DNA from 4 places in the Halobacillus sp. K22 genome. Region 1 is predicted to be linked to each of the others. Evidence: riboswitches for the same ligand, from Rfam matches in the RefSeq annotation. Region 1 holds a riboswitch; each other region holds the start of a gene.

Region 1 (8,040 bases):
TGTCGCGAAATTTCATGCAGCCCTCCACCGCTAATGTGTACGTGATGCCAGCCCCGTTTGCCTTTTCCATTTGGATCGTTATTTACCTTCTGCTTTTTTTCTTTATTATGAAATCCTTCTTTGCTAACGAAGAGCTCGATCTTGTCGTCAATCGAATAGGTCTCTGGTTTCCTTTAAGTATGATCCTATCAGGAACCACCGTTATTGTAGAAACCACCCCTTCCCTTCTGTTCATTTCTTTATCATTGCTTACCCTATGTGTGGTTTATTCGATCATTCAAGGACTGAACCTCTCCACCAAAAAGTACAGAACTCCATTTTCGATTTATCTTGCCTGGACGTCTATCGCCACCATTGTTAATACCTTTGTCGTGTTGAAAGCAAACGGTGTACAAGAGTTATTTGCTATTGGAGAACTGGGCTGGTCCGCTTTCATTCTTGCAGTAGGAGGACTTATCGCGATTGCCTTCTATTTTATTCAGAAAGACACGTGGTTTCCTCTCGTTTTTATATGGGGCTACGGAGCCATCTTTGCCTATCAGGACGACTCCCTCATAAAATTTGTTACAGGTGCTTTTGTCATAATCCTGCTATTTATAATTATCTTTAGCTTGTTTCAAAAGAATCGTGTCTCTTAAAGATTAGGGCTATTAACATCTATTTAGCCCCTGGCATTTACTAATCTTCATTAAATTCTTACATATTTTTATAATAAAGGAGGGATACTCCCGTTATATCCGTGATAAAGTGAAATTACTTCGGCACCTTTCCTGAATCTGCATTCGAGTAAGAGCTGATGAATATCTTAAAACAAGGAAGGCAGCACTTCATATCCTTGCTTAATTGAACTACCCCCACTTACTCGCTGACGCTCCTTGAAGTAGGGGGATTCCTAAGAGCACAAACCTAACGGTTCGTTCAAATGATTAGGCTAGCCCCGTCGCACCGACGGTTGGAAGGATCCTTTGAATCTCCTTCAATATATTGAAGCTCGCATTTAGATCGCGGTTGTGGTGGCTGCCACAATTCAGGCAATCCCACGTTCGAACAGCGAGATTCTTCACCTCACCGTTTTGGTATCCACAATAGGAACACAGTTGCGAACTCGCAAAAATTTTCGATACGGGTATCAATTGTTTTCCGTACCATTCTGCTTTGTATTCGAGCATAGTAGTGAACATCGACCAACTCGCATCACTAATCGATTTGGATAGTTTTCGGTTTTTGAGCATATTGGAAATTTGGAGATTTTCTACCCCGATTACATCGTGGTTTTTGATGATTTCGGTAGAAATCTTATGCAGATAATCTTTGCGAGAGTTCGTAATCTTTTCGTGGAGTCTGGCTACTTTAATCCGTTGCTTATGCCAATTCGAAGATCCCTTTTCCCTTCGGGAAAGGATACGTTGAGCTTTTGCTAGTTTCTTTTCGGTCTTACGTAGGTATCGTGGGTTTTCATAGGTGGGGCCATTCGAGAGAACAGCGAAGTCTTTCAATCCGAGATCAATACCAACAGAGGAGTTGGTTTTAGGAAGTCTCTCGACTTTTGTATCAATAAGAATAGAAACAAAATGTTTACCTGAAGGATTCCGACTAACAGTTGCGCTTAAAATACGCCCTTCTACTTCACGACTCTTAGCAAACAGCACCCAGCCTACCTTTGGTAGCTTCACTTTATTACCGACGATTCGGATATTACCTTTGTTGTATTGAGCGGTATAAGATTGCTTTCTATTCTTTTTAGACTTGAACTTCGGTCTATTGTTAAGTTTCTTAAAAAAACGATCGAAAGAAGCTGCAAGATTCCTCAACGAATTTTGCAGAGCTGTACTATCAACTTCTTTTAACCATTGGAAATCTTGTTTGATTTGTGTAAGTTGTTTATTGCATTTTGCATAAGACAAACCTTTACCAGAACGTTTGTAGGCATTGTTCCACTCGGCGAGGAAATGATTAAACACAAAACGTGAACATCCGATGGATTTAGCAATTAACGTTGTTTGTTCTTTACTAGGATAAATGCGAAATTTATAAGCTTTGTGCGTCACCATTTCCACCTCCATATAGGAACATATGTTCTCGTTTTAGTATAGCATATAGCCTTAAGAATAGAAAACGAAAACCTTCGCCTGACGACGGCATTTATCTCCCCCTTACCACCGGTCTTCGACACAGTGCTTGAAGAGGGAGGCTTCTGCCGATAAATGCTAAAAAAGGGGTGACTGAGATGGAAAAGAAGCATATGTTCCAAAACATAACCCACAAAAAGATGGACTTTGATCAAGTATTTAATCATATTCTGACCTTTATGAATAAGGAACCGCTCGGAAACTACCGCTTAATGCTTGGTACTGATTCTCAAATCCACCCTTCTCACACCATTTTTATTACTGGAATCGTCATTCAGCGTGTAGGAAAAGGAGCCTGGGCTTGTTTCTGCAAGGAGCTTATTAGACGTAAAATGACTACGCTGCATGAACGCATCTCTTATGAAACATCACTTACCGAACGAGTCGCTGCTTTGTTTACAGAAGAAAAGAAAACGGAAATGATTGATATTATTCTGCCTCATATTTATAAAGGCGCTACGTTTACCATGGAAGGGCATATCGACATTGGTTCAGGAGAGCGGAACCGGACAAGAGTGTATGTAAATGAAATGGTAGCGCGGATTGAATCACTCGGAATCGAACCAAAAATTAAGCCAGATTCGATTGTAGCCAGCAGTTACGCTAACAAATACACAAAATAACCCGCTACTCACTTTATAAGGCTCTGCTAAATCTCCGAGTTACTTATTAGAGATAAGCTCCCCTTACTGGAAGACTCAGTTTCGAGATAAATGGGGACCGTTACTCTATTTGGAAGAGGGCTGGTGGGGAAATAACTCGCTTTCCTATGGGGGAACGGTGAGCTTCCTCGCTCGTTTCACTCCCTGCGGGATCTCACCTAGTTCTTTCTCCCATGGGAGTCTCGCCATTTCCCCACCAACCCAGCCATTTCTTGTGAACGGACCCTGCTATAGGAGATAGAAGCCATGCCACATCTGCTTCCAATGCTTATATAACAGGGTTTCTATAGCTAAACACACGTAAAGACCAGTGTGAATCATAGATGATCCTTGTTCATTGGAAGGCGTTTATGCAGACAATTTTGAGCTCTCAATGATCGCAAAGGGGCGGAAGGGAACGGCGAAGACTCCTGCGGGATGAACATGATCGGTGAGATCCCGGAAGGCGAAGCCTGAGGAAGCTCACCACATGCCCGCGGAAAGCGAGTCGTTCCCTGGAGCCCCTTTCTCTACAAAATATCTCGAAACTGAGTCTTCAACTATACGGCCCTTTAGTGTAATAACTTGCTTATGTAAAATCAACGATGCCTTTTCATAAGATTTAAAAAAGCACAATCTCGACTCAACTGAGATTGTGCTTTTTGATTATACTCGCACTTTCTTTAATTGCTCCAGTACTTCTGAAGGCTCTGCGCGATCTTTGTAATCTTCTTTCGTATATTCATAAACAATCGTTCCGTCCTGATCAATCACATAAGTTGCAGAAACAGGAAGTGTCCACGTTTCATCACCGTTATGCTCGTCTACTCTCAGTCCTTTATCCTTGTACACTTCAACAAGGTAATCCGGCAGCTGATAAACGAGATTATACTGATTGGCTGTTTCATTTCCGACATCACTTACGACATGGAACTGTAGATCATTTTTCTCGGTCGTGGATAAAGAATGATCAGGTGATTCCGGACTGATAGCAATTAATTCGCCACCGTTTTCGTGAATATCACCCAGGATTTCCTGATAAGACCGGAGTTCCATATTGCAATAAGGACACCAGCCTCCCCGGTAAAACGTCAGAATAACAGGTCCTTGTTCCAGCTGTTTGTATAATTCTATAGAATTTCCCTTCGCATCAGGAAGGTTGAAGTTGGGAGCTTTTTCGCCTTCAGCGAGACCCTTCCCGTCAGAAGACTGCTCCAATTCTTGAATGGCCTGCTTCATTTTCTTTTGCACATCTTCAGGAGCCGTCGCTTTGAATTTTTCAATGTATTCGTTGTAGCGCTCTTTCATTTCTGTCTTCACAAGAAAAAACTCCTTTATGGTTTGATTCACGTCGATTATAACCTAGTTGTTTACTTGGTTAAAGGGATTTGCTCAGTTCCCCTTGTTAAAAATAAAGCTATACATACAGCAAGTCCTCCTGCGGTCAGCTTTCCAGTTATCACTGGAACGATCATATCTTTTTCAACTCCTGCTACAAAAGCAAAGTGGCTGCCCAGCACAAAAGCACCGCTTACGGCAAAAGCTGAATTAACAACTTTCCCGCGGCGATCCATGTGTTTCATCATAGCAAGCATCGGTAAGTGATGGGCAAGAGAAGCGAGCAGGCCGGTCATAGCTGAAGCATTTAAACCGATCTTATTGCTCAACCGATTCCATAACTTTTCTCCTTTTTGATTCAAAAAAGCAATCAAAGGATAAGCACCGGCAAGGGTAACTGTAATTCTACCTACAATAGAGACTCCTTCAGAAAGAGGAGCCAATCCTGAGATAAGGGTGAATTCGGTGAGCGTTTCAATCGTAATGGCGACAAGTCCCGTAATAATTAGGATTTCAACCCCTTTTCCAAACCAGGCAAATACACGTATCGCCCCATTTGTGAACAGCCATAAACCCACTCCGATAAAGACGGAGAGAAACAGCGCCGGCATTAGATTCTGCAGCATCCACAACCATTCATATCCTGCGATCGCACCTCCTGCCAGGCAGCCCACAGGGATTGTTACAATTCCGATTAAAATTCCTTTTGCGAAGTAAGGCCGGTCTTCTTTTTGAATGATGGTAAGGGCGACCGGTATAGTGAAGACGAGGGTCGGTCCCATCATGGTTCCTAAAAATGCCCAGGAAAATACAGCCGCTTCATCTGTTAAGGCTAAAGCTTCTGAGAGGGAATAGGCTCCCATATCAATCGCTAAAATCATAGAAGCAAACATGGAGGGATCAGCGCCCATATCTCTAAAGACTGGACTAATGACAGGTGCAGTGATCTCTGATAAGACGGGGGCGAGCGAAATGATCCCTACCATGGATAGGGCTAGCGGCCCCATCATCATAAAGGCATCATAGAAATGCTTCCCTAACGATAATCGCTGATTAAGTACATAGTAATCCAAAGCCCCTGCCACCATAAAAATACACATGATGATTACTATCGATTCATTGATCCATAGCAAATCTGCTCCCCCCTTCATGAAATCTTCCTCTTACTCTCTCTTTTCGTTCCGTTCACTGTTTTCCCTTCCAAGTCCCGCGCCTAACTTTTCGTTCATAAAAAAACACTCAGAGTAAACACTCTGAGCGCCTGCTAAGGAAAGATTTATTTAGCCGATTCCGCATGCTACCGAACCATTTTTCTGTAAATACTTCTGGTGATGCTCTTCCGCTTCATAGAAAGTGGTGGACTGAACGACCTCAGTAACGATCGGACGCTTGAATGTACCTTTTTCATCCCACTCTTTAATCTTTTCTTCTGCAATATACTTTTGACTGGCATCGTTGTAAAAAATCGCAGAGCGGTATTGGTGACCGATATCGGCACCCTGACGGTTTTTAGACGTTGGATCATGGGTTTCAAAAAAGATATTTACGAGTTCAGAATAAGTAATTACAGTCGGGTCGTATTCTACTTTCACCGCTTCAGCGTGACCCGTTTTCCCCGTTTTAACCTGTTCATAGGAAGGATTATCCAAGTCCCCGCCAATATAACCTACACGTGTGGATGTGATGCCTTCAAACTTTTCAAAGAATGCTTCTACTCCCCAGAAACACCCTGCTCCAAAAATTGCCTTTGCCATTTCTCATCTGTCCTTTCCTTTTAACGCAACTTCTATCGAGAGCCTTTACGGGTATATGACAACGAAAAGACCCCTTTTCTTATCCAAGAAAAGGGGTCGTATAATAGTCCGTACGATCCTCTCATCTCTTAGGATGTCACCATCCTACAGGAATTGGCACCGTTCTCGTCAATCCTTAGATTGATTCGATGGTTGCCGGGCATCAAAGGGCCAGTCCCTCCGCCTCTCTGGATAAGAAGTTTCCGTTATTTATTTTTAAGTTATTTCATATCTTACAATGTTTTAGCAGTGAAGTAAAGGATGAAGCTTGAATTTTTTTGGAAAAAACATATTCAGCTCTCGTTTTGTTATCCTATTCAGATTCCCTTTAAAAAATGCCCGTCTATTTTTAAGGTTTTTCTCATTCGACAAACCCTTATTTGCCGCGATCTCCTGAAGTGCTGACTTCTTCAAACGGCTGGACGATGACAAAGCCATCACCATTGAATTCCATTTGGATCGATTCTCCACTTCCCCGGCCAATGATGGTTTTAAAACTGATATCTGTTCGAAATTCTGGCTGCAGATGCCCCGACCAGGCTACCGTCGCATTCGGATCAGTGATCACTGGCTGCCCTGGACGCACCATGATCGTGAGCGGTTCGTAGTGAGAAGTGATCGCTACTTTTCCTCTTCCCTGCAGTTTGACGTTGAACAGCCCGCCAGACATCATTCCAGCCACTTTTTTCATCAGTTGAATATCCCAATCCACGCCTGGCTCAAAGGCTAGAAGATCATTGCCGTTTACGGTGATTTCTTCATTATCCAGTTCTAGAATGGTAATTTTTTTACCTTGATCGGCTAAATAAAGGCTGCCGCGTCCGGTAGCTTTCATAAGGGAACTACCCTCCCCGCTCATCGCTTTCTTCATAAAGCGGCCTACGCCGTGCTCAAGAAACCCTTCTCTTTCGAACTTGATTTGCCCGTTGTAGGAGATCATAGAGCCCGCTTTCGCCCATACCTGATCCGTTAAGTTTACTTCCAGAATCCGCGGTGTTTCCAACTCAAAGTATTCATTTTCGGCATCGTCCTGCTTTGTTTCTCTTATAAATTGTTCAATGGAGTATTTGCTCATTCTTTCCTCTCCCTTTTTAATCAAAATTGATTCCTATGCAGGATATTCGCTCTACTCCTATGGTACTCCTTCTTCACCCAGGGGAATTTTGCTGGACTGAGGATTAAAGAGAGTCTGGAAGCTATGAGTTCTTGTACTACCTTAAATCTCTGTCGATTATTACAGATACGTTCCCGTTTGTGGAAGACTCAGTTTCGAGATATCTAGTGAGAGAATTAGGTCCTGCGGGGAACGAACTCGCTTTCCGGCCCTGCACGACGCAGGGTCGTTCGACGTTGCCACACGACGTAGCGTTCTTAGTCGAACCTCTTCTGTGCTGAGCCTCCTCAGGCTTCGACTTCCGGGGTCTCAACGATCATGTTTACCCCACAGGAGTCTCCCCGTTCCCCTCCGGACCTGGCCAAATCAGAAACTCGAAACTTGTTCGTTTTTCATCCGCTTGAGAAGTAAAAACCACATGGGCGTATATACTTTTTTTCATGTTGGAACTATGCGAGATAGCCTGTTATATAAGCATTTCAGTCAGGGTAATGAGGAAAGGATACTCTCTTTAGAATGGTGTCGTTTGCCCTAATAAAGTTGGATTGGCGGGGAAATGTGGAATCACCCTGAAAGACACGACCAACATAAGCTGACCATCAAAAAGATTGCGGTTTTTCAATCCGTTGATGAGCGGCTTATGTCTCGAGTGTCTAGGTGATGGAACAAGAGGTGTTATTTCCCCACCAGCCCCCTCCCTTATATCGTAAAGGATCCCAATTTATCTCGGTCCAGAGCCTTACACAATCCGGCCCTTTTGTTTATTAATTCGTTTTGGTCAACCTAAGAATAAGGCGCCGTAGATGAGAGATCCAAGGATTACAAAGGCAGGATGCAGCTTTACTTTTTCCAGTAGTAAGAAGCTCGCAACGATAAGGATCGCCGTTTGCAGGAAACCTGTTGATTCATAGGAATTCCAGAAAAACTGATAGGCCATAATCCCAAGAAGCACGGCAATTGCCGGGCGGATTAAGTTAGTCATCCGCTTGACCCTAGGAGAATCCTTGAATTTATATAGGAAACTC
Region 2 (8,040 bases), on a different contig from region 1:
AAAAGTTTAAATCCCCTTCTTCTTCGTCTTCCCGCTGATCAATATAATAGTCAAGCAGGATGTGAAGCCCCTGCATAAAAGGGAAGTAACTTTTCTCAACTTGTATCGCTAGTGATTCATCCATACGACCGTTAAGCATATAGGATACAAGGCAAAAAATTCCCAATGTAGAGCCAGTACAGGCAGAGAACTCATACCACTCTAGATGGGGCCACTCAGATTGATGATCTTTAAACCAATTTTTAAGACGCGGTATTCTTTCCTCTTCAATCACGTGTTTATGTACTTGCAAGTCTGTATACAACGACCCAAGTTTCAACGTGTGGTTCTGCACAAAGGGATAATCTGAAGAGTCCTTAAGTACATTTTGACAAGTATATACAAGATCTCTTAAATAATCCCCATCATCTTTATCATCACGGTAACAGTAATAATCTTTCACTTCATTTTCAGGGGTCAAGGCATCTGTCATGGATTCATGAAGCATTCGGAAATCGGTTGGATCCATGGAAGTACTGCGGTCACACAAATTATCCAGATAGTCACTAATGGTTTGATAAGCCACAATAAAACGAATCGACTCTTTCCATTTTGGTCCAGCGAGCATGGAATAAATGGAACCTCCTTCACAATGGAAGGTCTTATCTTCAATACTTGCCATCGCCTGGGTTCTCAGTTCATGGTTAGGGATCTTTTTAGCGCGATCAATCCAATAATTCAGTTCCTTATGAACTTCAGGAAAAACCTCTGTGTACACTCGATACATTAAACGAACAGCATTTTGTGGTACCTGGGTTGCCACTACAACTCCCCCTTTCCTGCTTGTTTTACTTGGAGATTTATGAAATTCAGAGCGAAATTGTAGACGTTTTCCTGCTCAGGTTCATTGAAGATTTCATGATAGAATCCCGGCCATTCTTTATAGGTTTTTTCCTGGCAGCCGACTTTATGAAACCACTCTTTAGTTTTTTCGGAATCTACCATATAATCCTCACCTGCCTGCATGACTAATAAAGGCACGTTCGGAAACTCTCCTACTTCCGATAATGACTTCTTAATTGCTTTACGGAATTCCTTATACCATCGAATAGATATTTTCTCTATGATAAGAGGATCTTGTTTATCATTGGCAATAACATCTGGATTACGCGTAACATACTCTGGTTTAAAAGGGGCTTTCACGAGAACGGAAGGCCAAACTTTATTCATTACATGAGTGACCGCTTCCAGAGACTTACTGGCTCCGTTTAATATCCCTACGGCAGGGGAGGAGAGAATCACTCCATCCACCGAAGGCTTTAACTCTTGCATAACCCTCATGACCACAGTCCCTCCCATACTATGCCCCAGTAAAAAAACAGGACGGGATGAGTCCGCTATTTGAAGCCATTTACGTACAGTATCTATGTAGGCTTCAAATTTTTTTATATGACCTTTTTTCCCTTCAGTTGAGCCTTGGCCTGGAAGATCACCATAAATAACATTAAATCCATCGTCACGAAAGCTTTCTGCCAGTGATTGATAACGTCCGGCATGTTCAAAAGCACCATGAACAATAACAATTGTGGCTAAATTTTGATTGGAGTTTAATCGTTTCACTTCTACACGGCTCCTATCACTTTGCTATACTTAATATAACCATATTATAAGGGGGTTTAGTATGATTTGCGAATATAAAGGAAAAGAACCTCAGATTGATGAAACTGCTTATATCGCTGAAGATACTGTAATAACGGGGGATGTAACGATCGGTGCTTACTCAAGCATTTGGTTTAAAACAGTTATTCGAGGAGATGTATCATCCGTACATATTGGCAACAATGTGAATATTCAGGACTTAAGTCTGCTGCATCAAAGTCCAAATCTTCCATTGGTAATTGAAGATGGTGTGACGGTTGGTCATCAAGTTACCCTTCACTCTCCGCATATTAAGAAAAATGCTTTAATAGGCATGGGAGCCTTAATCCTGGACGGAGCTGAAATAGGAGAACAGGCTTTTATTGGCGCCGGCAGTCTCGTACCTCCGGGAAAGGTGATTCCTCCGAACACCCTTGCTTTCGGCAGGCCGGCCAAAGTTGTACGTGAATTGACCGAAGATGACATAAAAGAAATGAATCGAATCCGGTCCAGTTATATAGAGAAAGGTCAATATTACAAAGGATTGCAAGATTGATCCTGGATAACTCTCCCAGTACAAACCAGACCACTTACGTTTATTTTAAAAAAACTGTTAAACTTCCGATTTGATTTTAAGGTTAAACTCTACATGAGATGGATTCAAAAAAAGGGAACTATCCTATTTAAGGAGTTCCCTTTTTAAAATATAGTAACTGTTCCTTTAACTGAAACGTTGTATTAATTTATCCGCCTTATCCGTTTTCTCCCATGGAAACTCTACATCTGTGCGGCCAAAGTGCCCGTAAGCCGCAGTCTGTCTATAGATAGGCCTGCGTAAATCAAGCATCTTAATGATACCGGCTGGACGAAGATCGAACAGATCTCTTACCGCTGCAACGAGGTCCTCTTCAGTTACCTTTCCTGTGTTAAAGGTATTGATGGAAATGGACACAGGCTGTGCCACCCCAATAGCGTAGGCTAACTGCACTTCAACTGTATCAGCAAGACCAGCTGCTACAATATTTTTAGCTACATATCTGGCTGCATAAGCAGCAGAACGATCTACCTTTGTGGCGTCTTTTCCACTGAATGCCCCGCCGCCATGACGGGCATAGCCACCATAGGTGTCAACAATAATTTTTCTACCTGTTAGTCCAGCGTCCCCTTGAGGCCCTCCAATAACAAAGCGGCCTGTAGGATTAATGAAGTACTTGGTACTGTCATCAATTAAATGACTCGGAACAACTGGATCAATAACCTGTTCTTTAAGATCTTTTTTTATTTGTTCAAGTGTAATCTCTTCAGCATGCTGAGTTGATATAACGATCGTATCTACGCGAACAGGCTGATCATTAGCATCGTACTCAATCGTCACTTGTGTTTTCCCATCTGGCCGCAAGTATTCCAGCGTTCCATCGTTACGTACATCTGATAACCGTTTGGAAAGTTTATGGGCTAATGAAATTGGTAAAGGCATCAATTCTTTGGTTTCATTATTGGCAAAACCAAACATCAAACCCTGGTCTCCTGCGCCTATAGCTTCTATTTCATCATCGCTCATCTGGCCTTCTCTGGATTCATAGGCAACATCCACGCCGCCAGCAATATCAGGAGACTGCTCATCAATTGCTGTCAATACAGCACACGTATCAGCGTCAAATCCAAATTTAGCTCTTGTATATCCAATTTCCTTGATTGTTTTACGAACAATGGCTGGAATATCAACATACGTGTTGGTACTGATTTCTCCTGAAACAAGTACTAGTCCCGTTGTTACCGTTGTCTCACATGCAACCCTTGCATTTGGGTCATTTTTTAAAATTTCATCTAAAATGGCATCAGAGATCTGGTCACAAATCTTGTCAGGGTGACCTTCTGTAACAGATTCTGATGTGAATAACCGGCGATTGGCTGGCATTCTGAAAAACTCCTCCTTCTGTAAGTACAAAGTATTAGACGGAACTCTTTACCAGTATGTGTAGAAACTTTTTCATAGTTTCAATCTATGCTCTTTTCTTATGGATGTCACAACCTAAGGTGCAAGCAATTTGGAATAGCAATAGGCATATCAGGTGGTTTAGATATTGCCTTATAAATAGAAAAAACCCTTCCTGACTCGAGGAAAGGGGGCTGCTTCCTTTCGCTCTTATCGTCCAAGGAGTATTCGTCCTTGCTTCAGGTTAGCACCATGTCATATTGCACATGACGGTTGCTGGGCTTCAAAGGGCCTGTCCCTCCACCTACTCTGGATAAGAGAGTTTCCGTTCTAGGATATCGTATCGAAAACGTACTTTAATGTCAATTAAAGCATTAATGACGTGAAAAATACCTATTTTTAGGATCGTAGCCTTAATTCAATCTCTTATTTTCACTTTTAGGGGCACCCAGCTTTTTTTTGGGAAAAGTATTAAACCTTCCCGCCATTCCTACATAGTATAATTCATATGACTTTTCTCATTCTCCTTCCTTTATATTCTCCATATTAAAGGAAGAAATTAATTACAAAGCTCACCAGAAAATAAGTGGGCGGATTATTTTCATCTTCAGGTTGGCCTTCCTATAAAGGTCTATAGTAATCGATGATGCGGATTTCCCTGCACATTTCTATCTAAGAATGAGAAGGAGGCAGGCACGCCAACACGAAAGCGATTGGCGTTCAATTTCCACCTCATCCAGCTAAAAAAATACCTTTCGAGATTTAAAGAAAAGCCTTAAAAAAATTTTGAAAGCATTTTCATTATTAGTATGGATTAATAAATCAATTGTGTTATACTAATGTTCAGATTAACACATAGCTTGGATTAAAATCTTCTTATAAAGGCGGGTAGACACATATGAGTGCCATTAATCAAATGTCAGAATTGAATCTTTTATTAGCTCAAGACCATGTCCACCATCAATTATCGGTCCCTCAGCTAGTGGAAAGGGTTCTGGATCGCAACGAAGGAACATTGACAGACAAAGGTGCCATCCAGGCAACAACCGGTGCTTATACGGGAAGGTCTCCCAACGATAAATTCATCGTCAAGGATGACCAGTCTAGTCAATTGGTTGACTGGGGCAAAGTAAATCAATCTATTGAAGATGATGTATTTGTAAACCTTTATCATAAAGTACTGGATTACTTAAAGAACCGCAATGATTTATTCGTATTTAAAGGATACGCAGGAGCAGATGAAAAGTTCCGTCTTCCCATTCAGGTGATTAATGAGTTTGCATGGCATAACTTATTCGCCCACCAAATGTTTATCAGACCCGATGAAGACGAAGAGAAGAATCATGAGGCAGAATTCACGGTCATCTCTGCACCTACATTTAAAGCAGATCCAGCAGTGGATGGAACCAATTCGGAAGCCTTTATTATGATCTCTTTCAAACATCGTGTTGTACTCATCGGTGGAACAGAGTATGCTGGCGAAATTAAGAAATCTATTTTTTCAGTTATGAATTTCTTATTGCCTCAAAAAGACGTTCTTCCTATGCACTGTTCTGCAAACATCGGTAAAGAAGGAGACGTAGCTCTGTTTTTCGGTTTATCCGGAACAGGCAAGACGACTTTGTCCGCCGACCCTCATCGAAAATTAATTGGGGACGATGAACACGCTTGGTCTAATTTTGGCATATTCAACATTGAAGGTGGCTGTTACGCCAAATGCATTAACTTGTCTCAAGAAAAAGAGCCACAGATATTTAATGCGATTCATTTTGGGTCCGTCCTTGAAAACGTAGCTCTCGACAACGAATCACACACTCCAGACTACGACGACGTTAACCTGACGGAAAATACAAGAGCAGCCTATCCGATCCATCATATTGATAATATTGTACAGCCCAGTGTTGCGGGGCATCCTCATGCAATCATTTTCCTTACGGCGGATGCCACGGGGGTCCTGCCACCCATCAGTAAGTTAACCAGGGAGCAGGCGATGTATCATTTCTTGAGTGGATATACGAGCAAGCTTGCTGGTACAGAGCGGGGAATAACCGAACCGCAAGCTACCTTCTCAGCCTGTTTTGGTTCGCCTTTTCTACCTTTACCGCCTTCTACCTATGCTGAAATGCTAGGGGAGAAAATCGAGCAGTTCAATGCAGATGTCTACTTAGTTAACACAGGATGGACTGGTGGAAGATACGGAAAAGGCTCCCGAATGAAATTATCTTACACACGTTCTATGATTCATGCGGCTCTCGAGGGAGAATTAAATTCTGTAGAGACTTATACTGATCCTTTCTTTGGGCTCAACATCCCTACCCATTGCCCTGGCGTGCCAGATGAAGTGTTGATTCCTAGAAAAACGTGGGATAATCCAGAAGAATATGACCGGAATGCTCAAGAACTCGCTGAAAAGTTTCATGAAAACTTTAAGAAGTTTTCATATGCTACTGAAGAAATTAAGCAGGCAGGTCCATCTTATCATAGAGACTAACCACTAATGGCTGACCATAAAAAAGACGTCCAGGGACTACCCGGACGTCTTTTTTATTCCTCTTCATGATGCTGTTTAATTCTATGTAAGCATAAAGGAAGAACCTCATCTTTCATCATGAAGCTAAAGCGTTCGTTTGTTTTCATGCCTTTAGGGAGGTGTTGAAAAAGAACAGGGCCATACGTTTCAAAGTAATGCTCCTGTTTAGTCAAGGCTCCTATCGCAGCAAAGTACACATTCTTAATAACTGTGCCGCCTTTACCCTCTACGTGATACTGTCCTACATATTTTAAATCTTCCACGCAGCCTCCTGTTTCTTCCATTACTTCACGCACAGCCGCTTCTTCTGCTGTTTCTCCTTCCTCTACTTTGCCGCCTGGAAACTCAAACCCTCTGTCTTTGTGCTGGGTAAGCAACCATTGGTTATTGTACCGGCATATGACCCATACATGTTTAGGGAATTTAGAGAAAGGATGATCCTCAAAGGATAATCGAACCGAGTTTTGGTAAAAGTCGTTAAATGTCTTCATGCTAGATCAACTGCCTTTAATACTTGATGTGGGTACTTTCTTTATTCGAGCAATCCTTCACCTGTTTAAATCGTACCATAAGGATATATAAATACAAACTACTCCGAGCCAAAACTATAGCTTCTTTTTTTTATTTCTTCCTTTTAATACACATCAATAAACTCAAAAGGATTTTTTTGGTACATATTGAAACTTTCTACTTCTTATAACGTAAATAAGGTAAATACTTTACTGTGAAGGAGGATTCTTTTGAAGTTAAAATTAATTATGCTTATAAGTACGTTGGCAGCTTTTATTTTGATCAGTGGCTGCGCGAGCTCAGAAGGAGCAAAAGTAGAGGATATTTATACTAAGGCAGCTGAAGCCAGTAAGAGTCTTGACAACTTTGCCATGACAATAGAATCCAAACAAATTATTGATATGGGAATGGAAACAGGGACTGACGGCAGCGAAGATTCACTTGTTCCCGGCAGCATACCTATTGCTACTACGATAGACTCTAAAATGCAGACGGATCCTGTAGCTTTTCATCAAACCGTAGAAATGATGGGCCAGACTATTGAACAGTATTACACAGAAGATGGGCTTTATATGACAATGCCTACAAAAGAGGGGTGGTATAAAGCACCAAAACAAATAGTAAATCAGTTGAATGCGATGAGTGCCCAGCAGCAGAACCCCGCATCCCAGTTAGAAAACCTGGAAGACTATGTTGACGAATTTGAGCTGGAAGAAAGTGACTCCTCCTATACTCTCTCCTTTCATTCTGAAGGCGAGAATGTGAAGAAGCTTTTAAATGACTCTTTGAATGAGATGCTGCCCAAAGATCAGGTACCTGAAGATCTAATGGAAAAGATGACGGTAAACAAAGTAGATTATACATTTATAGTGAATAAAGAAACGTATTATCCAGAATCCGTTGATATGGAGATGGATTTCACAATTAATCAAAACGGTGAGAACACTCATATGGTCCAGACTATGAAAGGAAAATACAGTCAATTCAATGAGGTTGGGAACATTTCAGTTCCTGAAAAAGTTAAAACCAACGCCAAAGTAATTGAAGGAATGGAGAGTTTATTTCAGTCCTAAATTATTTATTTGAACCCGCTCCAGTAAAGGAGCGGGTTTTTAATCTTCTAATATTTTCATCTGCTCAATATGTTCTCTGGTCATTTCATCTCCAAGATCGTGAATCATTCGAAAAGCTGATTTTAATTCTACGTCGTAATCATCATTGTCCTGATCCTGGTGGTAGGGCATGGCAGGAATGTGGGCCCGAAAAAATGAACGCATATCAGAGTTGTACACTTCATCAAAAATTTCTCTGATTTTAATGATCTCCTCTTCGGTGGCAAATACAACGAAATCGTCATTATTGGCGTCATGATTAAGGGAGATTTCCTGGGTGCCCATATTAATGTAATACTTATTCTTATTCATATCCGTCGTCCTCCTCCGGCTTA
Region 3 (8,040 bases), on a different contig from region 1:
TAGCAAAGAGGTACGACGAATGAAACCTATTATTATATACATGGCTCTTCTCAGCTTATTGCTAATGACTGGCTGTTCTTTCATTGCAAATGCCAATGGGGACTCCCAGAAAAGCACAGGAGAGCCCATCTATGACGTGAAAATACAAACAGAAATTATAGAGTATGAAGAATATCATATCACGATCCATTACCCTGACACCCCGAATAATCAGATTAATCAAGCCATAATAGACTATGTAAATCAGAAAAAGGCAGCTTTTAAAAAAGAGAGCTATGAAGCCTTACAGAAAAATGAAGGTAAATCTTCCCTTGAACTGCACATTGATTATGAAGTCTTACACCAGGATCGTCGTTTTTTCGTCGTTCAGTTTGAAGAAACCACGGATGTAGTACCAGGGGAGCCGGTAGTTAAAAAAACCATTGTGAATTTTGATAAAGAGAATGGAAAGCGCATCGAATTAAATGAATTATTTAAGCAAGATCTTCCTTATGTAGATCGGCTTGTGGAATTTACTGTGGAAGCACTGAAGGCAGATGAAAACTACTCGGCAGATATGGAAGATGCGTTAAAAACGATTTTTAATAACAATCTTCATATTGCTCTGACCGGACAAGGAATTGTAGTTTATATCAATGGCGTATCTGATTTCCCGAATAAGATCGTTCTGAATGAGAAGGCTGTAGATGAACTGTTGCGTCCTGAATATGCTAAAGCATTGGAACTCCCAGGTAAAATTAATAAGGAAAAGCCAACTTATAAAGAAGAAGACTCAACGTTTACTGCTGAAGATTATCGTTCGAAACATGGAAGTTCAGGGATGAAGGAAGTAGCTCTTACATTCGATGATGGTCCCCATCCTGAGGTGACAACCAATATTCTTGAAGCCTTAAACGAGTACGAAGCGAAAGCTACTTTTTTTATGATAGGAAAAAGGATCAGCTACTATCCAGAGGTTGCCAGGCAAGTAGCTGAAGCAGGTCATGAAATTGGTAATCATACATGGGATCATCCTCGCTTATCCCGGTTACCGCAAAAAGAAGTGACTCAGCAAATTGATGCAACTCAGCAGATTATAAAGCAGGTGACTGGACAAAAGCCCGACGTCATCCGTCTGCCTTTTGGTGACCGGCCTCCTGTTACGTATAAAAAAGAGATCAGTGCTGTTCCTTGGACTGTAGAAGTAAAGGATTGGCAAAAACTAGAGAATTCTCAAGTTGCAGAGAATGTTTTATCTCAAGTAGAAGATGGTTCTATTATTTTACTCCATGACCTTCAACCGTCCATGGCTGAAGCTGTAGAATTAATTGTGAAGTCATTAAAGCAAGAAGGCTATACATTTGTAACAGTTAGTGAATTAAATGCTGAATAACCAAAACAAAGCAGCCTGCGATGATCATATCGTCAGGCTGCTTTGTTTTGGTTTGGGTGTGGAGATTATGAGATTAGTTGATTTTATCTCCAATCCAGGAAGCCCAGTCATTGAACTCTACTAAAAACCCGTCATGCCCGTAGTCGGTATCGGAGTGAAAGTGTTCAGCTCCTGGGACATGATCGCTAAAACGTTTAATAAAGTCATACGGATAAAGGAGGTCATGTTCAAAGCTCAATGTGTATACGTCCGCTTTGTAATGCTGAGAAGCTTGCTTCCAGCCTCCTCGGTCCCTGCCGATATCGTGGTGGTTCATAGCTTCGAGTAGATATAGGTAACTGTTAGCATCAAAGCGAGTTTTAATTTTATCCCCCTGATAGTCAAGATAAGACTGGATATCATAGGATGCATCTTCTTTTTGATTCCGGTCAAACCGTTTTTGGAAAAGGGTTTGGCTCCGGTAAGTGATCATCCCCGCCATTCTCGCAATTTCAAATCCTTTGAGGTGTTGGTTCGAAGGGTATTTTCCATGATTAAATGAGGGGTCATCCTTAATGGCACGTGCTCCGATATGATTAAAGGCAATTCCATAGTCACTTAAATAAGGTGTCGCAGCAAGTATAAAAAGCTGCTTCATAAAAGTCGGATAGAGCAATCCCCACTCATAGGCCTGCATGCCTCCGAGAGATCCACCTGCCACAGCATGGAGGTGGTTGATCCCAAGTTCATGTAAAGCCTTCCGTTGTGCGTGGACTATATCACGGACGGTGACCGGCGGGAAGCTTAATCGGTAGGGTTCACCAGTTTCCGGGTTTAAACTGGCTGGTCCCGTAGACCCGTGGCAGCCACCTAATACATTAAATGTTATGACCTGAAATTGAGAGGTGTCAATGGGAAGCCCTCTGCCAATCAATCCGGCCCACCAGCCGGGCTGCTCCTCGGAACCAACCGCATACTGATTTCCTGTTAACGCATGGCATATTAAAATGGCTGGAGCACCAGCTGGTCCAAATCGTTCATAGGCAAGTTCTACATCGGGCAATTGATCTCCAGATTCAAATGTAAAAGAGCCGATAGAAATGGTTTTATTTGGAAACTGGTAGCTGGTGGGATTTTTTACAGACATGTTCATGCCTCCTTTCCAGTTTAGACAGATAGTGGCGTTTCCGTATAAGACTGCCCGGAACGTAACGCTATAATTGATTCATAAAGACTGAGGCCAGTGACAAGATTATCCTGAACTTCTGGTACAGAGTCTCTTGACCATAACAAGCCAGGTTTAATCGCTTGTGCCGAGTTGATAGAATCTTGATCGAGTTCTTTTGCATAAAGCACATCAACTGCTGGCAGGGAAGAAGCTTGAAGGTCTGAAATGCTTGAGATTTCTACAACTTGAAAGCCTAAACGTGAAAGCTTCTTAGCCTCGTTAGAGAGTTCATCGTTTGAAACAGCTCCCACGATAGCGATAACTTTTTGACGCAGTTCATTATTCGAACGGTCCAATGATGACGATAGTGTTTCTTCTATAACGGTTTTAGAGTTTTTGTATGGTTTTGAGAAACCAGTAGCTTCTTTAAGACCCGCATCCAGCTCTGCAATTAAATCCTCTATTGATTCAAGCCCAACAGACAGACGGACTAGTTCTTCCGTCACCCCGGATTTTTCAAGATTCTCATCACTTAGCTGCTGGTGAGTAGTCGAAGCAGGATGAATAATTAGTGATTTCGCATCCCCGACATTGGCGACGTGAGACCAGAGGTTCGCTTGATCAATCAGTTTTTTTCCAGCTTCGCGCCCTCCCTTAATTCCGAAGACGACGATGGATCCATATCCATAGCTGAAGTATTTCTTAGTAAGCGGGTGAGTAGGGTGATCAGAGAGTCCAGGGAAATTCACCCATTCCACACCTTCATGAGACTGTAGGTATTTAGCAACTTCAAGAGCTTGATCAGAATGTTTAGTAATTCTCAAATGAAGGGTTTCAAGACCTTGGAGAAGCAAAAATGCATTGTGAGGGCTCAAGCAGGCACCCGTGTCACGAAGCAGCTGGACTCTCAGCTTAACAGCGTAGCCGGCGGGACCTACATCAAGACCAAAGCGTACGCCGTGATAACTTTCATCAGGTTCCGTGAATCCTGGGAATTTTTCATGATCCCAGTTGAAGCGTCCACTGTCTACCACGAGCCCGCCAATTGTCGTTCCATGGCCGCCTATCCACTTTGTAGCTGAGTGAATGACAATATCAGCGCCCCAGCTGATCGGTTTGCAAATGTAAGGAGTAGCAAACGTGTTATCGATGATAAGAGGAATGTGATGTTCATGAGCTACGTCAGCCACAGCTTCAATATCCAGAACATTTAAGCTTGGGTTACCGATCGTTTCGGCAAAAATGGCTTTTGTCTTAGGGGTAACAGCTTTCTTGAAATCCTCTGGGCTGGTTCCTTCAATAAAATGAACAGTAATCCCGTACTTAGGCAGAGTGTGAACGAACAAGTTATAGGTTCCTCCATACAAATGGGAAGAGGCTACAATTTCATCTCCAGCGCTGGCAATGTTGAGGATAGCCATAGTAATGGCAGACATGCCTGAAGCGGTAGCTACTGCAGCAGCGCCATCTTCAAGTAAAGCAATGCGTTGCTCTAGTACATCGACGGTTGGGTTCATGATACGGGTGTAAATGTTGCCAGGCTCCGCTAATGAAAATAAGTTTTGAGCATGGTCAGTGTCATTAAAGACGTAAGAAGTGGTCTGGTAAATTGGTACAGCACGTGATCCAGTAGCTGGGTCTGGTTGCTGGCCTCCGTGAAGTAATAAAGTTTCAGGTCCAAATTTGTGAAAAGGTAATGTCATCAATAATCCTCCCTAAATTTATATTTCATCATTATTCAAAAAAATTTAAAAGCCCCCTTCTTAAGTAAGAAGAGGGCGTAGCAATCAGTTCCTCCACTTATCTTCCAGATCCATAGATCTGTAGGAATTAGCACCTTTTCAAGTATCTACTTGAAGGTTGCCGGGCGTCACAGGGCCTAGTCCCTCTGCCACTCTCGATAAGAGTTTTTATAATATTCAGCTATTCATTAACTTGTATGGAATTATAAAGTGTTTTATGCTTAATTGTCAAACTATTTGTGCAAAATTCGAATACGTTTGAAATGCCAGTGGGGTGGGAATGGTTTAGCAAGTATAGTAAAAGGAGTGAATAGACATGAAGGAATACACAGTTGCACCAAATAAAGACGTAACAGGCTGGTTGATCAAAATAGAGGATGTTGCCCCTACGGATTTGTATGATGAGCGTGATACAGCAGTAGCAAAAGCTGAAGAAATGGCTCAAGAAAACAAACCAAGCAAGCTCTATATTCTAGATCAGAACCACGAAGTGGAAGATGAAAGAAGTTATTAATAAAGAAGACTCCCTAAATGGGGGTCTTTTTTTTGAGTGTCTCCTTTATTTTTGTGTTACATATTAAAGATAAGCTCCCGTTACTGGAAGACTCAGTTTCGAGACTTTTGTTAGAATTAGGTTCTGCGGGGGACGATTTCGCTTTCCGAGGGCATGTGCTGAGCCTCCTCAGTCTTCGACTTCCGGGGTCTCACCGCTCATGTTTATCCCACTGGAGTCTACATCGTCCCCCTCCGGCCCTTGCGATATATGGAGCTCGAAATCTTGTTTGAGAGGCTCGGTTTATGATGGAGATAAAACTTCTAACAATGAGCGTGTAAAGTCATAATTCCCGCTATAGAAGCATTTGAGGCGGGTCAAGCACCTTCTAACGACTATAGAAGGGTCCGTTCGCTTTTCAAGCATAGGCTGGCGAAGGGAACGACGAGACTCCCGCGGGAGAAGGAGCTAGGCGAGACCCCACAAGGAGTGGTAACGACTGAGGAGGCTTGCCAGTTCCCCCGCAGGAAAGCGAGTTGTTCCCGTAGTCAGCCACTCTCTTTATTAGCAACGGACCTGGAATATCTCGAAATCGAGTCTTCAAGTATCCGGCCCTATAGCTCAAAAACTTTTTATTATAAATCATCAACTTGATCTATTAGATCCGTGCAGTGGATATGTTAATTGGAGGAGTCATTCTGGTGTTTCGTGTTACTGGGGTGACTTGTTATTTTCAAAGAATTTTGAAATAATTATGATTATATAATTCCCGTTGCGAAAACCGTCTATCTATGTAGAAAGTTCAGTCAGGTGAAGAATTAACGATCTTGCTGGAAAGGAAAGAGATTTATTTCCTGCCAGGGTATTATACGTACATAAATTCATATAAATAGTAGGCGGCTAGAAGGGAGTCACATCTATGGTGCTGGAGATGGAAAACGTATCTTTGAGACGAGGAGACAGATGGATTCTAAAGGATATTAATTGGCATATTGAAGAAGGAGAGCACTGGGTACTGCTGGGACTGAACGGCTCTGGAAAAACGTTCATCCTTAACTTACTGAATGCATACACCTTTGCAACAAAGGGAGAGGTTAACGTATTAGGTATGCAGTTTGGGAAGACTTATCTTGCAGAACGCCTCCGTAAACAGATTGGGTTCGTTTCTTCAGCTATTCAGCAGAAGATCCACCAGGGCGATAATGCTTTTGAAGTGGTGCTGAGCGGAGCATTTGCTTCTATCGGACTTTATGAAACCCCTACAGACTCCATGAGGCAAATGGCAATCTCATTACTTGAAGACCTTGGGTGTATTGACTATGCCAACCGAAATTATGAAACTCTTTCAACCGGGGAAAAACAGCGTGTTTTAATTGCTAGAGCACTCATGGCGGGACCTTCCCTCCTGATTCTTGATGAGCCTACAAGTGGCCTAGATTTTATAGCAAGGGAGAAATTACTCGAATCTATTGAAGAGATCACAAAGAAACCTAATGCTCCCACAATGATTTACGTAACGCATCATGTTGAAGAAATTCTTCCTGTTTTTCACAAGACTTTACTGCTTAAAGAGGGAGAGGTTTTCAATGCTGGCGAAACAACTAAGATGATTACCAGCCAGCAGCTCTCCAGATTTTTTGATCTGGACGTGGATGTGAGCTGGCATAACGAGCGTCCTTTTCTATCTAAAGTGCAGAAGGGATAAGTTCATTACTTCTCTTCGTTTTAAGGATAGTTAACGTAGCTGTTTTATTCCTATCCTGTTTGCCCCTCTTTTTTTGTGTGTTAACCATAATAAAAGGTAAATGCATGACTTTATCTAAGTTTTATTACTGAATAGCAGTTGAAAATATCGGTAAGCTCTTATATTATAATGATTATATACAGTTTCAGAGCTTTGATTTCCGTAGAGGAGTGATCAAATGTTAAAGGAATCGGACTTTCCAACAGATGAGCTAAAAGAACAATGGATAAAGGTACGGAACAAGAAACTGGAAGAAATGGCTCAATATATCCAGCGCTATTTTCACCTAACTAAGGTCAGGGAGAACAAAAGCAGTTATGAAGTGCAAGGCTACTTCTTTCAGCCTGGCTTTGGCGAAGTAAGAATGGCGTTTGAATTCAGCTACGAAAATGTTGCTAAGTTTACGGATTTATTTGATGAACCAATTGAAGAAAAAAATTAAACGAATGAAGACGAAAACCCCGCTCTATTTTTTCTTAGATTGGGGTTTTTTTCTTTGCAATGCTCGTTCTACAATCAAGCGTTTTCAATTACTTTATTTTCAATATAATGTTAGGATAGAACCATTCAATGAGGAAGAGGTGGGAGTTTGAAAAAGCTGAAGCTTGGTAACAGCGAATTAGAAGTTGGGGAAATTTCTTTAGGCTGTATGAGGATTAATAAATTAGAAAAGAAAGATGCTCGGTATGTAATTGAAAATGCCATGGACACCGGCGTGGATTTGTTTGACCACGCAGATATTTACGGATCAGGTGAATCCGAATCTGTGTTTGCAGAGGCTATCGATATGAACGATGATGTTCGTGAAAAAATGAAACTGCAGACCAAATGCGGCATTCGCGATGGATATTTTGATTTCTCCAAAGATCACATTCTTGAATCTGTGGAAGGCAGCCTGAAACGTCTGAAAACAGATTATATTGACAGTTTATTGCTTCACCGGCCAGATGCTTTGTTTGAACCTGAAGAAGTGGCTGAAGCCTTCACGGAATTAAAAGAAAGCGGGAAGGTACGCTATTTTGGTGTGAGTAATCAAAATCCAATGCAGATTGAACTATTGAAAAAGTATTTGAAGGAAGATTTGATTGTGAATCAGATGCAGTTAAGTATAGTACATACCCCCATGATTGATGCTGGTTTCAATGTAAATATGCAAAACGATCCAGCTATTATGCGTGATGGCGGCGTCATAGAGTACTGCCGTTTAAATGATATATCCATCCAGGCCTGGTCCCCGTTTCAACACGGCATGATAGAAGGTCCATTCGTTGGGAATAAGGAATTTCCACAAGTCAATGCCAAGCTGAAAGATCTGGCTGAAAAGTATGGGGTGACAGATTCAGCTATCGCTATTGCTTGGATCCTGCGCCATCCAGCTAATATTCAGCCTGTAGTTGGCACGATGAATACAGAGCGTATGAGAGATATAGCTAAGGCTTCTGATATTGAATTAACCAGACAAGAATGGTATGAACTATATACTGCCGCAGGCAATGAGCTGCCTTAATATAATGGGCACAGATAAAGGAAATAAGCGCTGTC
Region 4 (8,040 bases), on a different contig from region 1:
GGGAAGCAAAATGGACGGCCTGCTGACTCGACCCGCACTGGCGATCTACGGTTACTCCAGGCACCTCCAATGGAAAGCCTGCCGTCAGCGCGGCAATCCTTGCGATATCCCCCGCCTGCTCACCTACCTGCGATACACAGCCGGCAATGACATCCTCTACTTCTTTAGGGTCCAACTGACTACGTTCGATTAGTTCCTGAAGCACTAAAGCAAAGAGTTCATCAGGTCTTTGACCGCTTAATAATCCATTTCTTTTTCCAACCGGGGTACGAACCGCTTCGATTATAACTACTTCTTTCATACATCCTGCCTCCTAAACGAGTCCCATTTTTTTAGCAATGATCGACTTCATTACTTCATTCGTGCCTGCATAAATAGCAGTGACTGGTGCATCACGGAACCTTCTTGCTATCTCATACTCTTCCATATATCCATAGCCTCCGTGCAGATGCATACATTCAAGTGCCACTTTTTTCACAAGTTCGGTCGTCCACCACTTAGCCATGGAAACCTGCTTCACCACATCTTCTTCCTCTATATGAGCTTCTATCGTTCGATCGAGAAAGGTACGGCCTATTTCGACTTCTGTCTGCAGTTCAGCCAGCTTGAATTGAGTATTTTGAAAGGAAGCGATCGACTGTCCGAATGCCTTCCGTTCTTTTACATAATTGATTGTTATTTCAAGCATTCGCTCACAAGCAGCAATGGCTCCGATTCCAACAATTAGACGTTCCTGCTGAAGCTGATTCATTAAATAATAGAAGCCTTCCCCTTCTTTTCCTAACAGGTTGGTGACCGGTACTTTAGCATCCTCAAAAATAAGTTCGGATGTATCCTGGCTGTGCAGCCCCACTTTTTCGAGCTGCTTTCCCCTTGTAAATCCCGGTGTTTCTTTCTCTACCACAATCAGACTGATTCCTTTATGTGCTGGAGAAGCTTTCGGGTCCGTCTTGCAAACCACCAGGACTAAATCTGCATAAGTACCATTGGTAATAAACGTCTTTTCGCCATTTAATATATAGTGGTCCCCTGCCTTCTGAGCCGATGTCTTTACCGCTGCCAAGTCTGAACCAGCGCCTGGCTCGGTCATAGCAATGGCTGTCACACATTCTCCTGTTGTACATTTCGGAAGCCACCTTTTCTTTTGGTCCTCTGTCCCATAGGCAGATAAATAGGGAACCACGATGTCGTTATGCAGCCCAATACCAATTAACCCTGTCCCCACTTTTTCCAGTTCTTCATTGATAATAACGGAGTAGCCAAAGTCAGCACCGAAACCGCCATATTCTTCTGCGAGCCACGGACATAGATATCCTTGTTCACCAAGTTTTTTCCAAAAAGATCGTGGAATAGCTTTTTGTTTTTCCCACTCCTTAAAGTAAAGATAAGCTTCTTTATAGAGAAATTGGCGCAGCGACTTTCGCAAAATATCATGCTCTTCTTTTATGTAACCTGCTTTCATCATAACCTCCTGCTCATTTACTTCTTTGAGTAAATAATTTTCTAATAGATTGATTCTCGCTGCTTATGTTCAATTCCTCCATTATTGGGAAAACGGTTACAAAAAGACGTATAATTGAATAATGTGACATGTTTTTACACTATGGTCCCAGACCGTGAAAACGTTAGGTAGAGGAATCGCGCGCATTCGTCCGCAGCAAACTGTTTTGATACTCATCCACGGAGCATAAAAAAACAGCTTGCAGAAAACCTCTGGGTTTCTCTGCAAGCTGAATGATCTATCTGTATGAACTTGATTCCTTATGAATTTAATATTTTCTCAATTGCCTGAGCTACTCCATCTTCAGCATTTGTTCCTGTGACGAACTCCGCTTCTTGTTTAACTTCATCCTGTGCGTTCCCCATCGCGACACCAACACCTGATTCACGGATCATCGCTATGTCATTCATGCTGTCTCCGACTGCCATAACGTTTTCCATTTTCAGATCAAGCCATTCACAAACTTTCAGTAAAGCCGCAGCTTTCGTAACACCTGTGGGGTTCACTTCAATATTCGTTGGACTGGAATTTGTAATCTCAAGGTCCTGGTTGCCATTCAATTCCTGCAGAATAGCTTCTCTAATCTCATCATCTTCGATATCAAAGCCGAACTTGAGCCAGTTATACTCTTCAATTTCGCTATCAAATGGCTCCTGAGAGTTAAAAATCCCCTGAACCGTAGATGACCAGAAATATAATCCATGTTTTTCTTTAAGTTCCCACAAACGACTGACATGGTGAGGCTCAAGCAGTGTCTGGTCCACCAGTTCAAAGTCCTGATTATAAATCTCCCCGCCATTGATCGTTACAATATAAGATGACCTGCCGAGCTGCTCCGCTATATCACGGCAACGCGACAGCGACCTTCCTGTACTTAAAAGGACATGAATTCCCTGATCCTTTGCTTTTTGGACGGCTTTAATATTCGCGTCTGATACCGTCCCCTGCGGATTTACAAGGGTCCCATCTACGTCTAGTGCAATTAATTTAATATCTGTCATTGTATTCACGTCCTCTCTTCTACTTTCTCTATTCTAATACAAGGACAGACTTTCATACAACGAAATGACTAAACCGTGTCGGCTGGTTGTTTCAATTGATTAATTTTTACGCTCTTTTTTGCTTACCAGCCTATTTTTTCAAGTGGTACAAACGTAGGAATCAAGGAGTCATTGTAAACTTCACGAATGTGCTGCGCTACGTCTTCTTCCTGATAAAGATCCACAATCGTTTGATATACTTCTTTGTCCGTTTCATCTGCACGTGCTGCAATAATGTTGATATAAGGCTGTGCTGTATCATCTTCAATAAAGATGGCATCGTCTACAGGAACAAACCCGGCTTCGACGGCTACTCCGTTGTTAATGATAGAGGCAGCAACATCCGGAAGTACGCGAGGAGTCTGGGCAGCAACGATCGGTTCAAATTTTAAATTCTTAGGGTTTTCCTGAACCTTGTCCAGGTTCCCATTTCCATCAAAATCCTCAGACAGTCCAATCAGTCCTGCTTTTTCAAGAAGTAATAAAGCCCGACCCATATTGGTGGCCTCTTTTGGTATAGCAATGGTGCTTCCTTCTTGGATGTTTTCTACATCCTCATATTTTTCAGAGTATATTCCCATGGGAGCGATTAATGTGGTCCCAATTGGCGCCAGGTCCAGATCATGTTCTTTTATAAAGGAGTCAAAATAAGAGACTGTTTGAAACGCGTTTAAATCAATATCTCCATCAGCCAGTGCCATATTAGGACGTACATAATCCGAAAACTCGACTAACTCAATCTCAATATTCTCTTTGGCTGCTTTTTCTTTTATTTTTTCCCAGATCGGCACGCCAGACCCGTTCAGTCCAACTTTAACCACCTTTTTCTCTTCTGATCCTTCACTTGATTCTGCTCCGCTGCTTTCACTGGAACACCCCGCTAATACGGTTCCAATGGCAGCTACTAAACTTAATAAAATAAATAATTTTTTCATGATGAGACCTCCTATTGTCTGCGAATTTTTTTAGATACAAAATTTCCTACTGTTTGAGTGATCTGCACAATGACGACGAGAAGAAGTACGGTCGCAATCATGATATCCGTCTCAAAACGCTGATAACCATAAGAAATAGCCAAGTCACCAAGACCACCGCCGCCTACAAATCCGGCCATTGCCGAAGCACCTACAAGGCCAATCGTGGCAATGGTCAGGTTTAATACAATGGAACTCAACGCTTCCGGTAAATATACGCGCGCGATAATCTGCCAGGGTGACGCTCCCATCGCCTCCGCTGCTTCAATAACTCCTGACTTCACTTCAAGCAGACTGCTCTCTACCAGCCGCGCAATATAGGGCGCTGAAAATATGACAAGCGGCACAACTGCTGCGGCTGTACCAATAGATGAGCCTACAATAAATCTTGTAATTGGCAGGATAGCTACCAGTAAGATGATAAATGGAATCGACCTGAAGAAGTTAACTACTGAACTAAGCGCATTGAATATAGGTTTACTTTCAAGCAGTCCCCCGTCTCTTGTAACTACTAATGCAATGCCGAGAGGAAGACCGATTAATGTAGCTGCAAGCAGAGAGATCCCGACCATTAAGAGGGTCTGATTGGTAGCTTCCAGAATTCTCGGCCAAAAATCCATTAAGTTAACCTGCATGTGCTTCCACCTCCTGAACCGTTACGGAACGCTGAATTGAGTCGATCGCTCTCACAATTTCTTTATCTTCTCCCTGAAGTTCCACCACTAAATGTCCAAACGGAATGCCCTGAAGCTCTGTAATCTGTCCGAAAAGCACATTCACTTCCACCTCATAGGACTTCGATATTTGGGAAAGTACAGGCTGGCCCGCGCTTTCATCTACAAAGGTCACCCGGTAAATATGACGGCTTGCTCCCCGCTTTTCAATCCCCTCCAGGATGGATGCAGGAATTTCATTTTCCATCACCGTTCTTACAAAGTTTTTTGTAGTGGGATGTTCCGGCTGGGAAAACAAGTCAAATATGGATCCTTGTTCAATCACACGTCCGTGTTCCATGACTGCGATACGGTCGCACACTTCACGGACCACATTCATTTCGTGCGTAATCATAAGAATCGTGATGTTATATTCGTCTCGTACTCTGCGCAAAAGTTTAAGAATAGACTTGGTGGTTTCAGGATCAAGGGCAGATGTCGCTTCATCACATAGCAATATATCCGGTGAGGTGGCTAGAGCCCTTGCAATTCCCACCCTCTGCTTCTGTCCGCCGGATAGCTGGTCCGGGTACTGCCTGGCTTTATCTGACAAGCCTACGAACTCCAGAATTTCTTCTACACGTGCATCAATATCTTTTTTCGACACCCCTGATATCGCCAATGGAAATGCCACGTTATGACGTACCGTTTTAGACTCCAGCAAATTAAAGTGCTGAAAAATCATGCCAATTCGTTTCCGGACTTTTCGCAACTCAGGTTTAGATAGTTGGGTTAAATCTTTACCATCTACCAGGAGCCGGCCTTCCGAAGGATATTCCAGTAAATTAACTAAACGAACAAGCGTGCTTTTTCCTGCTCCGCTATAACCAATAACCTCGAAGATTTCTCCTTTATTCACTGTTAAATCAACTTGATCCACAGCTCGCAACTCATTTCCATTGTGTTCATAGATCTTTGAAACCCCTTCAAAATCAATCATGAACGGTCCCCCCTTTGTTTTTGGATTCTTCCAATTATCAGCTTTCTTATGTACTTCTGAGCGTTAAACATAAAAAGAGCCCCTCTTCTTAAAAGATAAGAAGAGGGGCTCTGGCCATACGTAATTTATGAGAACCGTCTCTTCTCATCTTTCACGTGCAAAAAGCACCTGCTGGAGTTGGCACAGTTTCTGATGACGCATCAGTCCCGCTGCCGAGGTTTCGTAGGGCCAGTCCCTCCACCTCTCTAGATAAGAAGATATTTATTCGTTTTTAAATTGGATGGTGATTATCTTATTATAGCTCATCAGCTTTGTCAATTTAATCTGCTAAACTTTTCGAAAAATTCCCCACTAAATCTCCTGCTAGTTATCATTAAATCTATTTATATACGATTATCTTCATACCTGAACGGGTATGCTGAAACCGAGAGCTTAAAAAGGAGGTTCAAACATGTTTCATTACACAGTAGAAACAGAAAAAGGAATCGAAGAGGCAGTAGAAAGTTTAGAAGCCAGCCTTAAAGAAGCCCAGTTCGGAGTATTATGGAATTTTGATATTAAAGACAAACTTAATGAAAAAGGATTAGAATTTGAGAAAGAATTTAAAGTATTGGAAGTATGTAACCCTAAGGAAGCTCAACGCATTCTTAATGAAAATACCCTTGCTGGTTATTTCTTACCGTGTAAAATGGTCGTTTACTCTGAAGGAGGCACGACGAAGATAGGTATGCCTAGACCAACTGCCCTCATTCAATTGGTAGAAGATGAACAAATCCAGAGACTCGCGGAAGACATTGAGAAACGATTAATCCACTGCATGGATCAAAGCGTATAACGTATAAGAGGAGGGATAATCATTGAATTATCCCTCCTCTTTATTTAGTGCTGTTAAATCTGGTTGTGATTTTCATAAGAAGCTTATTAAAGGATCGGACCGGATACTTGAAGAATCGAATTCGAGATATCTTGGGTCCGTTACGATATGAGCAGCGGGCTGGTGGGGAAATAACTCGTCTTGTTCCATCACCCAGACACTCGAGACATAAGCCGCTCATCAACGGATGGAAAAACCGCCATCCTTTTGATGGTCGGCTTATGCTGGTCGTGTCTTTCAGGGTGATTCCACATTTGAACACTTTCCTATGGGGGAACGGTGAGCTTCCTCGCTCGTTTTCACTCCATGTGGGATCTCACCTAGTTCCTTCTCCCATGGGAGTCTCGCCATTTCCCCACCAACCCTGCCGCGAGAGAATAACGGACCCTTCCAGAAGAGAGAATGCTCTCCTTCGAAATAGGTCCTAAATACTTCTATGACAAGCTTTTCCACAACGTTCTAGCATAATAATACACGCCTTATCCCATGCTTTTTTCTCACCAAGCAAACAGGGGGTTAAGTGGTTTCGAGTTTCTGATTCGGCTAGGTCCGTAGGGGGACGATGAAGACTCCTCGGTTAAAAGCGGAAGCACCTTGGGCAGCGGCGTATGGACTGGACTGAGCTGGCGGAGATAAAGAAAACACGAAGAGCGGAGCGATTCGATGTTGCCTTATCGTACAGAAGTGAGGGAAGTCTCACTAGACGCTAGGTGCTGGAGCTGGATAGCCTCTCCTTGTCGTTTATGCCTTGATGTAAGCTTAGGATTAATAAAAGTGTAAGAACGGGATGAACATGATCGGTAAGATCCCGGAAGGCGAAGCCTGAGGAAGCTTACCCCGGAAGAAGTTCGACTAAGAACGCCACGTCGTGTGGCAACGTCGAACGACCCTGCGTCGTGCAGGGCCGGAAAGCGAAATCGTCCCCCGCAGGACCTAATTCTCACTAGATATCTCGAAACTGAGTCTTACGCAAACGGGAGGTTATGTTATAAAATCGCTCTTAGTTTCCTATCGGTGGAAGGTTTGGGACCTTCTTTCCTTTGATCGAACAATGAAATTCCCCGTGATTCGTAATAGCACCATAAAATATGTCTTTGATAGAAGTGATACCACAAGCTCTCAATTGGTTCTCCATCCATTCCTCATCTTTATCCAAACGTTTCAAAATATCTTTTTGCAACTCACCGTCTAAAATAAGCGGGATATCATAACCCGCACCCCTATTTAAAAGCTGAAAATCCTCTCTCGTAATTTTTTCTTTTTCCGGTTTTAATTTTACAGAGATCATCCCGCTCGCTTCAATTAGGGCAAGCTCAACATCGTCAATATGGTAAACATCCTTTTCCCGAAGCATCTGAAGGATATTATCAATAGAATAGTTTATACTCTTAATATTCTTTTCGACTATTTGTCCATTGTAAACAACCACCGTCGGTTCAAGAGTCATAAGCTTTCCAAGTCTGCGGTTTCTTAGTTTACTCCAAACAATCACTTTCTGCAGCAAAGCAATTGCTATCATAGCTACTACCGTATGAATATGATTGATGTTCGGATCTGCAATGTCAGCTCCCACCACTGACCCGAGTACAAGAACCACTAAGAAATCAAATACGGGAAGTTCACCGATTGAACGTTTCCCCATAAATAACCCTATAGCAAGTAAGAATGGGAGAATGGTTATAATTCTCCCTAAAACCTTTAATATATCCCACAATAAATCCAATTGATTCACCACCTATACGTAGGTTTGCTTACGACATAACGTTTTATCCATTTTTCATTTTATTAACCTGTTGACATTATACCTTATGGGGTATATTATAAGTCATGTACTGTTAACACACAGCAAACGAAATCTTCATAAAGGGAGGGGAATCGTAATGGAGTACAACGAAGCCATGAAAAATAGAGTAAAACGTCTAGAAGGACAGTTAAGAGGCGTCCTAAGAATGATGGAAGAAAATAAAGATTGCAAAGACGTCATCACTCAGCTGTCTG

What was found. Region 1 has a riboswitch for S-adenosylmethionine ahead of msrA (peptide-methionine (S)-S-oxide reductase MsrA). Riboswitches for the same ligand answer to the same signal wherever they lie in the genome.
Region 2: it holds a riboswitch for S-adenosylmethionine, as region 1 does, so the genes downstream of both, metK (methionine adenosyltransferase) here and msrA (peptide-methionine (S)-S-oxide reductase MsrA) in region 1, are expected to answer to the same signal.
Region 3: it holds a riboswitch for S-adenosylmethionine, as region 1 does, so the genes downstream of both, ACTWPM_RS09790 (O-acetylhomoserine aminocarboxypropyltransferase/cysteine synthase family protein) here and msrA (peptide-methionine (S)-S-oxide reductase MsrA) in region 1, are expected to answer to the same signal.
Region 4: it holds a riboswitch for S-adenosylmethionine, as region 1 does, so the genes downstream of both, ACTWPM_RS13035 (methionine ABC transporter ATP-binding protein) here and msrA (peptide-methionine (S)-S-oxide reductase MsrA) in region 1, are expected to answer to the same signal.

What each region holds. Positions count from the first base shown of each region.
Region 1 is NZ_JBQQCN010000034.1:26,418-34,457, forward strand. It holds gene ACTWPM_RS18695 (TspO/MBR family protein) at 1-638, shown strand, start outside; gene tnpB (IS200/IS605 family element RNA-guided endonuclease TnpB) at 927-2,051, opposite strand; gene ACTWPM_RS18705 (ribonuclease H-like YkuK family protein) at 2,228-2,752, shown strand; gene ACTWPM_RS18710 (peroxiredoxin-like family protein) at 3,437-4,090, opposite strand; gene eutH (ethanolamine utilization protein EutH) at 4,141-5,259, opposite strand; gene msrA (peptide-methionine (S)-S-oxide reductase MsrA) at 5,389-5,862, opposite strand; SAM riboswitch class I at 5,981-6,100, opposite strand; gene ACTWPM_RS18725 (AIM24 family protein) at 6,278-6,976, opposite strand; gene ACTWPM_RS18730 (chromate transporter) at 7,794-8,040, opposite strand, start outside.
Region 2 is NZ_JBQQCN010000015.1:5,383-13,422, forward strand. It holds gene ACTWPM_RS11800 (tetraprenyl-beta-curcumene synthase family protein) at 1-766, opposite strand, end outside; gene ACTWPM_RS11805 (lysophospholipase) at 802-1,599, opposite strand; gene ACTWPM_RS11810 (gamma carbonic anhydrase) at 1,661-2,173, shown strand; gene metK (methionine adenosyltransferase) at 2,339-3,535, opposite strand; SAM riboswitch class I at 3,761-3,873, opposite strand; gene pckA (phosphoenolpyruvate carboxykinase (ATP)) at 4,452-6,044, shown strand; gene ytkD (RNA deprotection pyrophosphohydrolase) at 6,098-6,574, opposite strand; gene ACTWPM_RS11830 (DUF6612 family protein) at 6,824-7,666, shown strand; gene ACTWPM_RS11835 (hydrolase) at 7,706-8,017, opposite strand.
Region 3 is NZ_JBQQCN010000011.1:17,844-25,883, reverse strand. It holds gene ACTWPM_RS09800 (polysaccharide deacetylase family protein) at 20-1,372, shown strand; gene metX (homoserine O-acetyltransferase MetX) at 1,446-2,498, opposite strand; gene ACTWPM_RS09790 (O-acetylhomoserine aminocarboxypropyltransferase/cysteine synthase family protein) at 2,519-4,222, opposite strand; SAM riboswitch class I at 4,317-4,426, opposite strand; gene ACTWPM_RS09785 (DUF2188 domain-containing protein) at 4,578-4,775, shown strand; gene ACTWPM_RS09780 (ABC transporter ATP-binding protein) at 5,674-6,459, shown strand; gene ACTWPM_RS09775 (hypothetical protein) at 6,677-6,940, shown strand; gene ACTWPM_RS09770 (aldo/keto reductase) at 7,088-8,005, shown strand.
Region 4 is NZ_JBQQCN010000017.1:36,806-44,845, reverse strand. It holds gene ACTWPM_RS13060 (thiolase family protein) at 1-301, opposite strand, end outside; gene ACTWPM_RS13055 (acyl-CoA dehydrogenase family protein) at 314-1,462, opposite strand; gene ACTWPM_RS13050 (Cof-type HAD-IIB family hydrolase) at 1,762-2,502, opposite strand; gene ACTWPM_RS13045 (MetQ/NlpA family ABC transporter substrate-binding protein) at 2,625-3,476, opposite strand; gene ACTWPM_RS13040 (methionine ABC transporter permease) at 3,488-4,150, opposite strand; gene ACTWPM_RS13035 (methionine ABC transporter ATP-binding protein) at 4,140-5,168, opposite strand; SAM riboswitch class I at 5,310-5,424, opposite strand; gene ACTWPM_RS13030 (DUF302 domain-containing protein) at 5,620-6,003, shown strand; gene ACTWPM_RS13025 (DUF421 domain-containing protein) at 7,043-7,765, opposite strand; gene ACTWPM_RS13020 (metal-sensitive transcriptional regulator) at 7,923-8,040, shown strand, end outside.